3 regions of the Paeniglutamicibacter sp. GQ140 genome follow, and region 3 is predicted to be linked to each of the others. Evidence: riboswitches for the same ligand, from Rfam matches in the RefSeq annotation. Region 3 holds a riboswitch; each other region holds the start of a gene.
What was found. Region 3 has a riboswitch for S-adenosylmethionine ahead of AC6CHY_RS10285 (ABC transporter ATP-binding protein). Riboswitches for the same ligand answer to the same signal wherever they lie in the genome.
Positions count from the first base shown of each region.

Region 1: it holds a riboswitch for S-adenosylmethionine, as region 3 does, so the genes downstream of both, AC6CHY_RS00865 (OsmC family protein) here and AC6CHY_RS10285 (ABC transporter ATP-binding protein) in region 3, are expected to answer to the same signal.
Region 2: it holds a riboswitch for S-adenosylmethionine, as region 3 does, so the genes downstream of both, AC6CHY_RS09355 (hypothetical protein) here and AC6CHY_RS10285 (ABC transporter ATP-binding protein) in region 3, are expected to answer to the same signal.

Region 1 covers NZ_JCAXDW010000001.1:186,756-191,335, forward strand. Annotated here, with positions in the region: gene AC6CHY_RS00850 (FAD-dependent oxidoreductase) at 1-349, opposite strand, end outside; gene AC6CHY_RS00855 (VOC family protein) at 741-1,172, opposite strand; gene AC6CHY_RS00860 (MarR family winged helix-turn-helix transcriptional regulator) at 1,449-1,952, shown strand; SAM riboswitch class IV at 2,310-2,428, shown strand; gene AC6CHY_RS00865 (OsmC family protein) at 2,469-3,014, shown strand; gene aztD (zinc metallochaperone AztD) at 3,106-4,416, opposite strand.
Region 2 covers NZ_JCAXDW010000005.1:197,157-201,736, reverse strand. Annotated here, with positions in the region: gene AC6CHY_RS09365 (App1 family protein phosphatidate phosphatase) at 1-303, shown strand, start outside; gene AC6CHY_RS09360 (acyl-CoA thioesterase) at 304-768, shown strand; gene AC6CHY_RS09355 (hypothetical protein) at 765-1,199, opposite strand; SAM riboswitch class IV at 1,214-1,338, opposite strand; gene AC6CHY_RS09350 (histidine phosphatase family protein) at 1,385-1,990, shown strand; gene AC6CHY_RS09345 (APC family permease) at 2,066-3,436, opposite strand; gene AC6CHY_RS09340 (amidohydrolase) at 3,433-4,580, opposite strand, start outside.
Region 3 covers NZ_JCAXDW010000006.1:50,831-55,410, reverse strand. Annotated here, with positions in the region: gene AC6CHY_RS10295 (LLM class flavin-dependent oxidoreductase) at 1-601, opposite strand, end outside; gene AC6CHY_RS10290 (acyl-CoA dehydrogenase family protein) at 678-2,015, opposite strand; SAM riboswitch class I at 2,022-2,118, opposite strand; SAM riboswitch class I at 2,542-2,630, shown strand; gene AC6CHY_RS10285 (ABC transporter ATP-binding protein) at 2,635-3,447, shown strand; gene AC6CHY_RS10280 (aliphatic sulfonate ABC transporter substrate-binding protein) at 3,540-4,559, shown strand; gene AC6CHY_RS10275 (ABC transporter permease) at 4,559-4,580, shown strand, end outside.

The sequences.
Region 1 (4,580 bases), on a different contig from region 3:
CCCTGATGCGGCGCGGCGAGATGAAGCTGGCCCTGCCCGTGATGGTGATGACCGAATCCAGCCCGTCCAGCATGGAAAAGTTCTTGGCACGCATCGCGGCGGTCAGCTTGTCCCGGCGCAGCACCGCCGCATCGAAGTAGTCGGGGTCGAATCCGTTACCGGGGCGGATGTCCGCGTCATGGATCAGCGCCTTGGTGGGAACACAGCCGATGTTGATGCAGGTGCCGCCATACATATCAGGCGATGCCTCGATGATTGCCACCCGCTGCCCGGCACGGGCCATGGTTCCGGCAAGCGTCTTTCCGCCCTTGCCCCAGCCGATGACTATGAGATCGAGTTCGTGTTCCATCGGGGCATCCTCTGTTCCTGGAAATACGGTGTTGACTACGGTTGAGTCTGGTTCGCTGCGGATTGGAGGTCAAGGAAGCCCGCGCCGAACGGGCCGAAGGCCGCACATCCTTGACCGGATTGAACACCCATTTCGTGCAGCCTTCGGCAACGACTACGACATGGAAACATATGGGCAGCGCCGTCGAAGGGCCAAGGAAACCGGATCCTGACAAAGGCAGGGTGGGCGTGGTCCAGGCGAAGCGGCCGCAGCCAGGACGCACCCGTGCTCGCTGGCTGTCGCCCTCACGCCATCGACGCAAAAATGCGTGGGTTGGACCGCCCAGGGTCTAACCCACGCATTTTTCATGCTGGCTTGGTGACGTTGGCCCCCTCGCCTGCGGAACGGGCGTTTACTGCCCCGCGTTCCCGGGCCCGGCAATGTTGACCATCCAGTCAACCCCGAACTTGTCCGTGAGCATGCCGAACGAGTCTCCCCACGGGGCCTCGGCCAGCTCCTCGCCGATCGTGGCACCCTCGCTGAGCTTCTTCCAATACGCGGTCATTTCGTCCTTGTCGTCGCCGCTGAGCGTGACGGAGATGGCGGTGCCGCCCTTCCACTCCATGGAGGCAGGGGTGTCGGCCGCCATCAGGTTCAGGCCGTTGGGTGCACGCAGGTGACCGTGCATGATCTTGTTGTCATCCTCCGGATTGCCGGTCTTGGCGAAGTCGTAGTCCGCGAAGGGGCGCAAATCCAGTTCACCGCCAAATACCGACTGGTAGAACTCGAGCGCGGGACGCGCCGTATCGCGGAAGCTGATGTAGGGGTTGAGAATCGTGCCCATGGTGTTCTCCATCGTTTGGCGGTGTTCAACAATTAGCAATTGTGCCCGCCGCAACCGGATCCGTGAAGCCTTCGGACCGATAGTTTGCCGTGAATTCGCTGGGGGTCCAACCCGGCGGGAACTGCCGCATCGGGTTCGTGGGCAACAGCCGAGGTCAACACCGCGGACAGGCCCGGGCCGGCGCGGCGCCACGCAGGCAAAACGCCGGCGCGCGGAAATGGCAAACGCGCCGTCGCGAAGGATTCGAATCGGCGGATCGCCACTAAAATGATTCCCATGACTTCACCGTTCTCCGAATCCCGACCCGACCCGGGATCGGCAACTGATCACGAAACCCTTGATCCATTGATCGAGGACGTGGAAAAAGAGTTTTCAATCATGGTCGTCAAGGCGCGCCAGGCCATCCGCAAGCGCGCCGCCGCGATCCATCCTGAACTTCAGCCGCTGGGCTACAAGGTGCTCTCCATCCTGGCGCGCGAGCACGCCCAGCAGCAGATCATCCTTGCCGAGGAACTCCAGGTGGACAAGGCGACCATGAGCCGGATGATCAAATGGCTCGAGGCCAAGGACCTGGTCACCCGCGTTCCGGATCCGCGCGACGGCAGGGCCATGCTGGTCAGCATCACCGAACCCGCGCGTGCGGGCTATCTTGCCTCCAGCGCGGCGTCGCGCCAATTGCTGAGGAACCGGCTCGTTTCCTGGGACCCCGAGGAAATCAAGCGCTTCGCCGACCTGCTCTCCAAGCTCAACGCCAACGACGCCCCGGCACGCGAAAGCTGACTGGCGCGAAACCGTTCCCCGGCCCCGGCCCTCCACCTGGAAGGGTCGGGGCCGACGGCGTCGGCGAGTCTGGGCGCATCCATGTCGCCTGTTCGCCCCCGGGACGACCGCCCGTTCCGAACCCGGCCGATTGCCGGATAGCACGGGCTCCCATGGCGTTTCCCGGCAGTGAAATCGGCCCCGGCACGCGGCGTGGTTTCTTCGCCATGCTGCCTCCAACGCCTTGATCCATTCGCCGCATTGGCCCGAATCGGCAAAAGAACGGGCACTTGTTCGACGAAAGAGCGTTTCATCGTGAAGATTTGTTAAGGCTGCGCTTTGCGCGGGCGCCACGGAATCGGCAACACTCGTAGACAGAATCACGAGCTCCAATCATTCACGGCCCTGGTCGATTGGACCGCAACCCTCTTCGTCATAGCGGGGTGCGCCAGGTGAAGATTCGACGCCACCCAACCGGATCGGCGTAAGTATGGCGTTGTGCAAGGCATGCGCCAACCACGAAAGGATCGAACTTCCATGTCCGAAACCCTGATCGACAGCACCCTTGATGAGATTCGCGCAGAAAAGCTCACCGCGGCAGGCACCGCCTGGGGCGAGCGCATTGCCGCCAACACGGCCAGCGCGGCGCTGACCTTCAAGGCCAGCGGAGTGTCCACCGGTTCGGTGTCCAGCGAAATCACCGCGGGAAAGCACCGCTTCATCGTCGACGAACCGGAGGCACTGGCCGGGGACGACGTGGCGGCCAGCCCGGTGGAATTTGCCCTCGGCGCCCTCATTTCCTGCCAGGTCGTGGTCTACCGCCTGTACGCACACCAGCTGGGTCTCAAGATCGACTCACTGGAAATCAGCGCGGAGGCCGACCTGGATGTCCGCGGTCTCTTCGGCATCGAGGAAACCATCCGCCCGGGCTTCGGCGAGGTGCGCCTGACGGTCAAGATCGATGGCCCGGAGACGCGCGAGCGCTACGAGGAGCTGCAGGCAACCGTCGATGCACGCTGCCCGGTGCTGGACATCTTCAGCAACCCGACCCCTGTCAGCGTCGAGCTGGTTACCGCCGGCTAGCGCCACCATGAACCGATCGTGGGTCGGTGCCGTTCGAGGGGAACGGCACCGACCCACGATTTTTTTGTTTCCCTTGGGGCGCGGGTTCCCGCTATCCCTTGATCGAGGTGATCTCGTTGGGAACTTCCGGCAGGGTCACGCTCCGTGAGACCTTGCCGGTCTTCAGGTCCACGAAGTGCAACTCCTTGGTGGCCGGTTCGGTGACATAGGCGGTACCCCCGGAGACGTGCACAGTCGGGCGCGGCTGCTGCCAATCGATCGGTTCTTCCCATGCGCCGACCACGGCAATGGCCTTCTTTTCCTTCCCGTTCTTCACGTCGTAGACATGCAGCTTGCCGTCGGTTCCCAGCAGCAGCGCGTCCCCTCCGGCACTGCGGGCCAGGGAGCGGAACGAATAGCTGTAGTTGATGTCGATGAGCTTGAGGGTGTTGGTCGCGGTATCCGTCAACGAAAAGGTTTGCGGGCGTTCGAGCTCGGCGTCCTTGTCCTTCTTATAGTCCCCGAGCACCACGGACGAGACCTCGGATCCTGCCTGGTTTCCGATCCGTCCGTAAGCATCAGGCGCCTCGAGCTTGGCGATCTTCTTGTCCTTGATGACCAGGATGCCGTCCTCGCAGCCGACCACCATGGCCTCGTCCTTGGCGACCGCCTCGCCGTGGACGCCGGGGCACTGCCGGGATTCGGCCACGGTGGTTCGCCGGTGCTCGGCATCCGGCGCGGAGAGCAGCTTCACCGCGTTGACGGCCTCGGCATTGCCGTCGGTGACCAGCAGGGTCCCGTCCGCGAGCCGCACGGCCACCCCGTGGTGCGCTTCGGGCAGTGCCACGTCCTCGGTGCGGGGCAGGGCCCTGTTGTCCAGCTGGGTGGATTCGAAGATGTTGATTTTGCCGGTGGCGTCGTCGAAGAGGGCGGTGTGCCCGGCGTGGACCACTGCGTGCCCGGGCTTGGCGGCCGGGAACACCAGCTCGGTCAGCGAGGGATCTGAGGTGTAGTGATGGGCATGTTCACCATGCTTTTCGGACCAGACACCGGAGTCCAGGACCTGGAATCCCCCGGCGGTGGAGACGAGCACCCGGCGGCCATCGCCCGCTGGGTTGACGCGGTTGAAGCCCGCAAGCTTGTGGTTCGAGAGGACTGCGCCGTCACGCGCGTCCGCCACCAGCAGTCCCCCGTCATAGGTGAGCACGAGCCGCGGAGTGGCGGATCCGGCCTCGGCGATCTTCGCGCTCGGGCTCGCCGCCTGAGCTCCCGAGATCGGTGCGGCCTGGCCTGGCGCGCTGGCGGCGCAGCCCGCCAGCAGGGCTCCGGCGGCCATGAGCCCCAGGGCTCCGGCGCCCATGCGCAACCGGCGGGTGGCGTCGGCTTGGCCATGGCGCTTGGTGAGTGATTTTTCGTGTGACATGGGAATCACCGTAAATTAAATGAGAATCATTCACAACAATGACCAAGGCGCGTAACGCTAGCCCTGCTATTGAGAACATTTCTCATCTAGATTGGATGGTTGGTGTCGCAGTGGAGCAGGTGCCCGGCAACGGCATCCGCAAGATCGGGGCCCGCGGAACGGCC
Region 2 (4,580 bases), on a different contig from region 3:
GACCAGTTGCGGCGCCTCGCCGCCGAGTTCCCGAACATGAAGTGGCTGCTGATCGGCGACGACGGACAGCACGATCCGTACCTCTACGCCGAATTCGCCAGGCGCTACCCGCACCATGTCGAAGCCATCGTCATCCGCCAGCTGACGCCCTCCGAGGCGGTGCTGGCCGGCGGGCGCAGCCAGGGGATCCTGAACTCCACACCCGGGGTGCCATGGGTCTACGAGCCGGACGGGGCGCGCATTGCCCAGAAGCTGGAGGCGCTGGGCATCATCTGCCCCGATGACCAGGCAAGGATCGACTGAATGCCCGAACAGAAGATCCGCGTCGAGGTCCCCATGCGCTGGGGGGACATGGACGCGTACGGCCACATCAACAACGTGAACCTGGTTCGCATGATGGAAGAGGCACGCATTGCCGGGTTCGGGGTGCCCGGCGGCACCGGAAAGCCCGGCATCATGCCCCAGGTCGACCTGTTCTCGACGGTCCCGGAGAACACGCAGATCCTGGTCGTCGAGCACCGGGTCCGCTACCTCAAGCCGCTGGACTACCGCAACGTCCCGGCCCACGTGGATTTGTGGATCAGCACCATCAAGGGCGCGAGCTTCGACATCAGCTACGAGTTCCACGATCCCGTGGACGGCGGGGTGTGCGTGCGCGCCGCCACGACCCTGGCATTCTTTTCCGTCGACGAACAGCGCCTGTTGCGCCTGAGCCCGGGCAACAAGGAAGCGCTGGCGCGCTACGCCGCCGATCCGATCTTTCGCTAGGACAGCTGCAGGTCGGCCGTGAGGGACTCGAAGTCCCGGGCCAGTGCCTCGTCGCGCTCGAAGTTGCAGGCCGACAGCGGTTCGGTGCTGAACGAGAAGTAGCGCAACCCGGCGCTGTGCCGCGGGTCCGCGGGAAGCGCGATCGCGCTGTTGTGGAAATTGACCCGCCCCAGCGACAGACCGGGGGCCGGCTGCGGCGCAACGCGCAGCAGGTGGGAAATCTCCGGCAGGTCGTGGGCGAACACCTGGTGGTGCGTCCCGCCGGCAAAGACGTGCAGCGTCAGTCCGTGGGCCATCGACATCGCGACCTCGACGTCCGCGGGGGCCCACAGCGTGGGGCGGGACATGAGGCTCCTGATGGCGCGGGGGTTGGTGCGGTGCCCGGAGTGGAACGAGGTACAGGTGTCGGTGGAACGTGACTGATTGCGCAAGGGGCGGCGCCTTTCGTGTGCTCTTGTCCCCAGGGCAGCGGCTGCTGCCAGGACCGCTTCGTCATCCGAACCACCCGTGAAGCATGGGGTTGGTGCGCGCGCCGGGTCGGAGCCCAAGTCTGGCGTGCATCTCGTGAAGCTGGATTCATCGTACCAAATCACCGGCGACGATTTAGAGTGAATGAATGAGACTCATCTTGATCCGCCACGGGCAGACCGCCTCGAACGTGGCACAGGCCCTGGACACCGCGGCCCCCGGCGCCCCGCTGGATGAGACGGGCCTGGCCCAGGTTCGGGAACTCGTGAAGCGGCTCGGTGCTGAGGATGTCGACGCGGTTTTCTCCTCGCCGTTGCTGCGCGCCAAGATGACTGCCACGCCCCTGGCCGAGTCGCGCGGCCTGATCATGGCCGAGCATGCGGGATTGAGCGAGATCTCCGCCGGGGAACTGGAAATGCGCAACGACCCCGAGGCCCAGCTGGCCTACCGCGACGTTTTTTTCCGCTGGCTCTCCGGCGACCTGGCAGCCAAGGTTGCAGGCGGCGAAGATGCACACACCGCGCTGGAGCGCTTCAACGTGGTCATCGAGCAGGCCCGCGCCGCGGGGACCGGGAAGCTCGTGGTGGTCAGCCACGCAGCCATGCTGGTGACCTGGCTTGCGTCCAGGAGCACCAACTTCGACCCCGGCTTGCTGCGTCCGACGCCCCTGGCCAACACCGGCGTGGTGACGCTGGATGCGGCAGCCAAATCCCGCTGGACCATGCGCAGTTGGCAGGACCGGCACCTGGACTAGAAGGTCCCGCCCCGCAAACGGCGGTGCCGCCCGCACGATGCCGGAACTTCGTGGGGCGGCATTTCCGGGTCGGCGTCAGTCCTCGAAGGAAAGCTTCGGCGGGGTGGTGCGGAAGCCCTTGGTGCGGATGGCCAAAAAGCCTATTCCTGCCGCGAACCACATCAGTCCCACCACGAGGCTGACGCCGGAAAGCGAGGTCCACAACCAAATGGTCAGCGCGAATCCCACCAGGGGCATGAGCAGGTAGAGCAACACCGAGCGGGCACCGCGCGACTTCGCATCCATGAAGAAGGTCTTGATGACCGAAAGGTTCACCATGGAGAACGCAACCAGGGCCCCGAAGCTGACCACCGAGGCCGCAGTCTCCAAGCTGACGAAGAGGTAGGTCAGCGACACCGCGGAGACTACGAGGGTGGCATAGACGGGGGTGGAAAAACGGCGGTTGAGCATGCCCATGCGGCGCGGCAGCAATCCGTCGCGGCCCATGGAGTACAGGATTCGGGTCACGCTGGCCTGCGAGGCCATGGCCGAACCAAATGACCCCACCACGTAGACCGCCACGAAAATCGCGGTGAGCACCGAACCGCCGACCCCTGCCATGAGCTCGACGCCCGCGGCATCCGGGTCGGCGAAGGTGGTGTGGTCCGGGTGGATCAATGCCCCGGCCCAGCCAACGACGATGAAGATCAGACCGCCGGCCAAGGTGGTGAGCACGATCGCGGCGGGAATCGTCTTGCCGGGATTCCTCGCATCCTCCGACAAGGTCGAAATAGCATCGAATCCCAGGAACGAGAGCGAGAGGATGGCAGCGCCGGAGAAGATTGGGCCCAGGCCGTCGGCGCCAAAGGAGAACGGTGCCAACAGGCTTGGGGCATCGGCGTTGAGGACCTGGTTGAGCACCAGGGCCACGAAGACGCCGATCATGAGCACCGAGGAGGCGACCACCGTGGCGCTGAGCCGGCCGATGAACTTGATGCCGATGATGTTCAGGCCCAGCACCAGCACGAGGGACACCAGCGAGAACGCCCAGGCGGGAACCGCGGGGAATTGCGTGTTGAGGTAGATCCCGATGAGCAGGAAATTGATCATCGGGATGAACAAGTAGTCGAGCATCAGGGTCCAGCCGGTGGCAAAGCCGACAGTTCCGCCGAAGGCCTGCTGGGTGTAGGCGTAGGCGGATCCGGCTTGGGGCACGGCCCGGGACATCTGGGCATAACTGAAGGCGGTGAAAAGCATGGTCACCAGCCCCACGATGTAGGCGGCCGGCAGATGTCCGTTGGTCACCCCGGTCACCACGCCGTAGGTGGTGAACACCGTCACGGGTGCCATGTAGGTCAGTCCGAAGAGCACCAGGAAGGGAATGCCCAGGACCCGCTTGAGCTCGGTGGGACGGGAGCCGTGGATGCTGCCGACTGCAGGGACGTGGGCCGAGACCTTGGTGTTCATCGTGTTCCTTCCAATATTCGATCGGGTGCTGCCAAATAGGTGGGGTTGCCTGCGAGCCAGGTGCCAAGGACCTTCACGCCGGCCACGTCGTGTTCCGCGCTGGAGCGCGGATCGCTCTCCAGCCAGACCAGGTCCGCGATCTGCCCCGCTGCCAGGGTTCCGCGTTCGTGGTCGGCAAAGGCCTGGTAGGCCACCTGGGTGCTGTAGGAGTCCAGGGCATCGACAACGCAGTAGGGGGCCCCGGCCAGCGGAGGAACGTCGGGGTCGGCCAGCCCTGTGCGGGTCACTGCCGTGCCGATGCCCAGCATCGGGTGGTGGTGTGTGACGGGCCAGTCGCTGCCAAAGGACACCTTGACGCCCGAGGCGGCGACCTCGCCGATCTGGAACTGCCGTGACGCGCGTTCGGCTCCAAGCCGCGGGAAGGTCAGTTCGGTCATGACGGTGTCCCGCTGGGCCCACAGCGGCTCGAAGTTCGCGATGACGCCCAGTTCCCTGAACCGTGGCAGGTCGGTGGGGGAGATGGACTGCAGGTGGGCCATGACCGGTCGGCGGTCGCGTGGGCCGTTGGCGGCAACGACCGCCGCAATGGTGTCCAGTCCCTGACGCACGGCGGCGTCTCCGATGGCGTGCAGGTGCAACTGGAAACCCATGGCATCCACGGCGATCGCCGCATCAATGAGTGAGTGGTCTTCCCAATTGGGCAGGCCGCGGCTGCCGGGGCAGTCCGCATAGGCATCGATCATGTGGGCCGTGTGCGATTCAACGATCCCGTCCAGGAAGAACTTGATGGTGTTTGCGCTGAGCAGTTCCCCACCGGCGGCGACCACGCGGTCCCTGGCTGCGGCAAATTCGGGCAGTTGCCGTGCCCAGCGCAACGGGTCCGCGCGGAAGGCAAGGTTCACCCGGGTGTGCAACGCCCCCTGTCGTGCGGCGGCGAGGTAGGCGTCGAGGGATTCCGTTTCCACCCATGCGTCTTGCACCCAGCTGACACCGGCCCGGGCAAATGCCGAGGTGGCCCTGGTGAGGGCCGAGACCAAGGTGTCCTGGCCGTGTGCGGGAACATGGGCGGCAACCAGGTCGATGGCGCCGGGTTCGCACAGCGTCCCCAGGGGGGACCCGTCCGGGCGACGGATGATACGGCCGA
Region 3 (4,580 bases):
CCTTGGCCGGGTCGGTGAAGACACCGCGCTCGGCGTCGCGAACCACGGCGTCTTCTTCCCAGGAACCCTCGAGCAGCTTGTACACGACCTCGAGGTATTCGTCGGCGTGGTTGTAGCGCTCGTCGTGCTCAAGCTGGTCTTCCTGGCCCATGTTCCGGGCGGCGGAGGGCAGGTAGCCGGTCACGACGTTCCAGCCGATGCGGCCCTTGGTCAGGTGGTCAAGGGTCGCCAGGCGGCGGGAGAAAGGGTACGGGTGTTCGTAGGAGGTGCTGGCGGTGACGCCGAAGCCGAGGTTCTCGGTCACGGCGGCCATCGCGGAGACAAGCATGAGCGGGTCGTTGACCGGGACCTGGGCGCCGGTGCGCAGCGGCACCTCGTTGGAGCCGCCGAAGACGTCGTAGGTGCCCAGCACGTCGGCGATGAAGATGCCGTCGAACTTGCCCTTTTCCAGGGTCTTGGCCAGGTTGGTCCAGTAGGATAGGTCCTTGTAGCTGGCGGACTGGTCCTTGGGGTGCTTCCACAGTCCCGGGGACTGGTGTCCGACGCAGTTCATGTCGAAGGCGTTGAAGCGGATCTGGCGTGGGGCGGGAGTCGTGCTCATGTTTATCCTTCGCGAGGTGTTGGGAGTTGCGGATCCGGTGTTGTGCGGATCAAGTTGATGTGGGGCTCGTGTTGTTCTACGGGATGCCGGTTCCCTGGGTGGCACCCACGTCGCCGATGGCGTTGAGCTGCTGGGGCGCCGTGCCGTTGACCTCGTAGTCGCCGATGATGCGAGACTTGTAGATCGCGGGGTTGTGGGTGGCAACGGTGCGCGCGTTGCGCCAGTGCCGGTCCAGGTTGCATCCCTTGGCGGTTGCCGAGGCACCCAGTCCGTCAAAGAGCTTGGTCGCCGCGGAGAGCACCAGCGGCTGGACGACCGCCTGGGCCCTGTCCGCGGCGAGTTCACACACCGCGAACCGCTCGGCCGGGCTGAGCGATACATCGGCCAGCGCGACCTCGATCTCCGCCACGGCGGCCAGGACGATGGAGTCGACCGCGAATGCGGTGCCGGAGACCTCGCCGACCAATTGCAGTACCTGGGGTTCTTCGCGCACCGGAACACCGGTCCCGGTGCTGAAGCTTCGGGTGCGGGCCTGGACCGAGGAGCGCATGTCGTTGAGCACGGCGCGCGTGATTCCCGCCTGGACCCCGAGTAGCACCAATTGGAAGATGGCGGATTCCGGGTCGTTGACCTGCTGCTCGTCGGGAAGGATCGTGTCCACCGGGACATTCTCGAACGTGGTTGAGCCGGTGCCGGTGAGCTGCTGCCCGAATCCGTCCCAGTCGTCAAGGATCTTGACGCCGGAATGCTGCGTGGAAACCACGGCGATCTGCCTGCCGGCACGGGCGGGGTGCGCCACGGCGACTGCCACCCAGTCCGCGTAGATCGTGCCGGTGCAATAGTATTTTTCGCCATTGAGGATCCAGCGCTCGCCCTGCTTGGCAATGGTCGTGTTCAGGGTGCCCAGCCGGTTTCCGCCGCGCTCGGTGTAGGCGTTGCCGATAATTTGCCCGGCAACGATGCGCTCGACCCAGCGGTGGCGCAAGGCATCGTCTTCCAGCTGCAACACGGATTCGACGAAGCCGATGTGCGAGCGCCACAGATGTGCCACCTGGGAATCGGCTTCTGCCAGTTCGATGAGCAGGCGGAACAAGTCGGACACGCTGGCACCGTAGCCGCCCTCGGCGACGGGGATGCGCAGCGCCCCGAACCGCACCCGGTTCAGCCAGCCAACCGGTTCGAAGGGCAGGGTCCGGTTGGCGTCGCGCTCACTGGCCCCGGAGGCGATCCTGGCGAAGACCGGGCGGAAGATCGCGGCCAACTCGTCATAGTGCCCATTACGGGGAACGCCCGGAGTGAGCTTGAGCAGGTGCCGGGCCGGGGTGTCGCCGGTAAATGCGTCGAGGTTGACGGCACCAAAGATGTTGGGGTCCGCTTCGACAGCGTGTGCATGTGCAAAGGAATCGACAGCCATGAATTCTCTCCATCGGTTCTGGCGTGAGCACCTACCGCCCAATTAAGGGGAGGGGTTGCTGCGGCGTCATGGAGCCAGATCTCTCGGCCGCTCTGGATGGTTGTTGGTCATATTTCTACACGCCTCGGCGAAGCGGTGACAACCCGCTTCGTCACAATTGACGGTTGCGTCACAGGGCAAAACGGGATTCGCTGCCCGCCGGGGCAGGGGCGAAGCACCGGCGCACCGGCATTCCACCAGCCATTCGTTCGACGACGGTGGGCGCACGGTTGGAGGCCGCGGAACCAAATGACCCACACGACCCTTGGCAAGCATGTGCGCGAGATCCCGGGGTCCACACGGACGATCCCCGGACCGGATCCGATTGCCCGAAACCTCCAAAGCACCACAAGTTGAATGATCGAAAGTCCCGTAGATTTCCGTAGATAATTCGACGCATGGTCATTAAATTCCACCCCGTCGAACATTCGGTCACATTACGGCGGGCTTGCTCCTGTGACGCCGCATCGACTTTGATGGTGGTCATAACCCATCCCGAGCGGCCGAGAGATCTGGCTCTATGACGCCGCAGCAACCACCTCGTCGAGGCCGGTGCTACCGCCAGTCCGATGGAGAGATCATGACTTCCACGCTTGACCACCCGACGTTTGTCGCACCGACAAGTGTTTCCAGCAACGCGCTTCGCGTGACATTCCAGGGCGTTGGCCGCAGCTTCGGCGGTCGCGAGGTGCTGCACGATGTCGACCTCGAGGTCACCCCGGGAGAAGTCGTGGCAATCCTCGGCCCAAGCGGCTGCGGCAAGTCCACATTGCTCCGATCCGTGTCCGGGCTGGACCAGCCATCCGCCGGGCAGGTCCTGATCGACGGCACCGCTGTCAACGGACTGGACACCCGCTGTGCGGTGGCGTTCCAGGAGCCACGCCTGCTGCCATGGAAATCCGTGACCAACAACGTTTCCTTGGGCCTTCCGGCGGGCACCGACCGCACCACCGGTGCGGCACGCATCGCAGAGCTGCTCGAACTCGTGGAACTCGATGCCTACAGCGATTTGCGCCCGAGGGAAATCTCCGGCGGCATGGCCCAGCGCGTCTCGCTCGCCCGGGCCCTGGCCCGACGCCCCGGCGTCCTGCTCCTGGACGAACCGTTCGGCGCCCTGGATGCATTGACCCGCTTGAAGATGCAGGATCTCCTGCTGGACATCCACAGCGCGTACCCGACCACGGTCTTGCTGGTCACCCACGACGTTGACGAGGCACTGCAGTTAGCCGACCGCATCGTCGTATTGGGACGCCCGGACGGCGCAACAGCCGCAACCGTCACCCAGCTCCTCACGGTCCCGGGGTCACGTCCGCGAAACCGCAACGATGAAAGCCTCGGCCGAATGCGCAGCTCACTTCTTGCATCGCTCGGCGTTGACGCACACCGCCACTAAACCGGCACCCAAGCACCGTCACTTCACACCACTCGCATCTTCTGAACGAGCGTCCTTCTTGTCGTGCGTTCACCCATTCAAGGAATTCACCCATGAACCGAAACCTTTTCTCACGCCGCACTCTCATTGCCACCTCCGCGCTGGTTGCCGCCACCGCGTTGCTGACCGGTTGCGCCGGCGAGGGCTCGGGCGCTGCGGAAGCCACGACCCTCAACATCGACTTCGCCACCTACAACCCGTTGTCCCTGGTGCTCAAGGAAAAGGGATGGCTGGAAGCCTCGCTGAAGGAACAGGGCGTCACCGTCAACTGGGTGCAGTCGGCCGGTTCGAACAAGGCCAACGAAGCGCTTCGCGCGGGGGCAATCGACGTGGGATCCACCGCGGGTTCCGCCGCCCTGCTGGCCCGGTCCAACGGTTCCCCGATCAAGACCATCGACATCTACTCGCAACCGGAATGGGCCGCCCTGGTTGTTGCCAAGGACTCACCCATCAAGGACGTGAGCGAACTCAAGGGCAAATCGGTCGCCGCCACCAAGGGTACCGACCCCTACTTCTTCTTGCTGCAGGCCCTGGAGCAGGCAGGTCTCGGCCCGGATGACGTGACCGTGGAGAACCTCCAGCACGCCGATGGCCGCGCCGCCCTGGAAAACGGTTCCGTGGATGCCTGGAGTGGATTGGACCCGATCATGGCCGGCGCGGAGGAGAACGGCGCCAGCTTGATCTACCGCAACCTGGATTTCAACACCTACGGTGCCTTGAACGCCAACGAATCCTTCCTGGCGGAGTCCCCGGAAATCGCCCAGGTCGTGGTGGACTCCTACGAAAAGGCCCGCGAATGGGCCGCCAAGAACCAGAAGGAAACCGCGACAATCCTGGCCGACGTGGCAGGGCTGGAAGCACCGGTTGCCGACAAGGTGATCCTCGAGCGTTCCAATCTTGATGTCTCCGCGGTGCCCGGCCAAAAGTTGGTCGACGTCCTGACGGTCGTGGGACCGATCTTTGTCGAGACCGGCGATGTCACCAGCCAGGCCAAGGTCGACACGGCTCTTGATTCCCTCATCGATGATTCCTTCGCCAAAAAGGCCGACGCTTCGAAGGTCAAGGGTTCGTAATGTCTGCCGATTTTTCCCTCA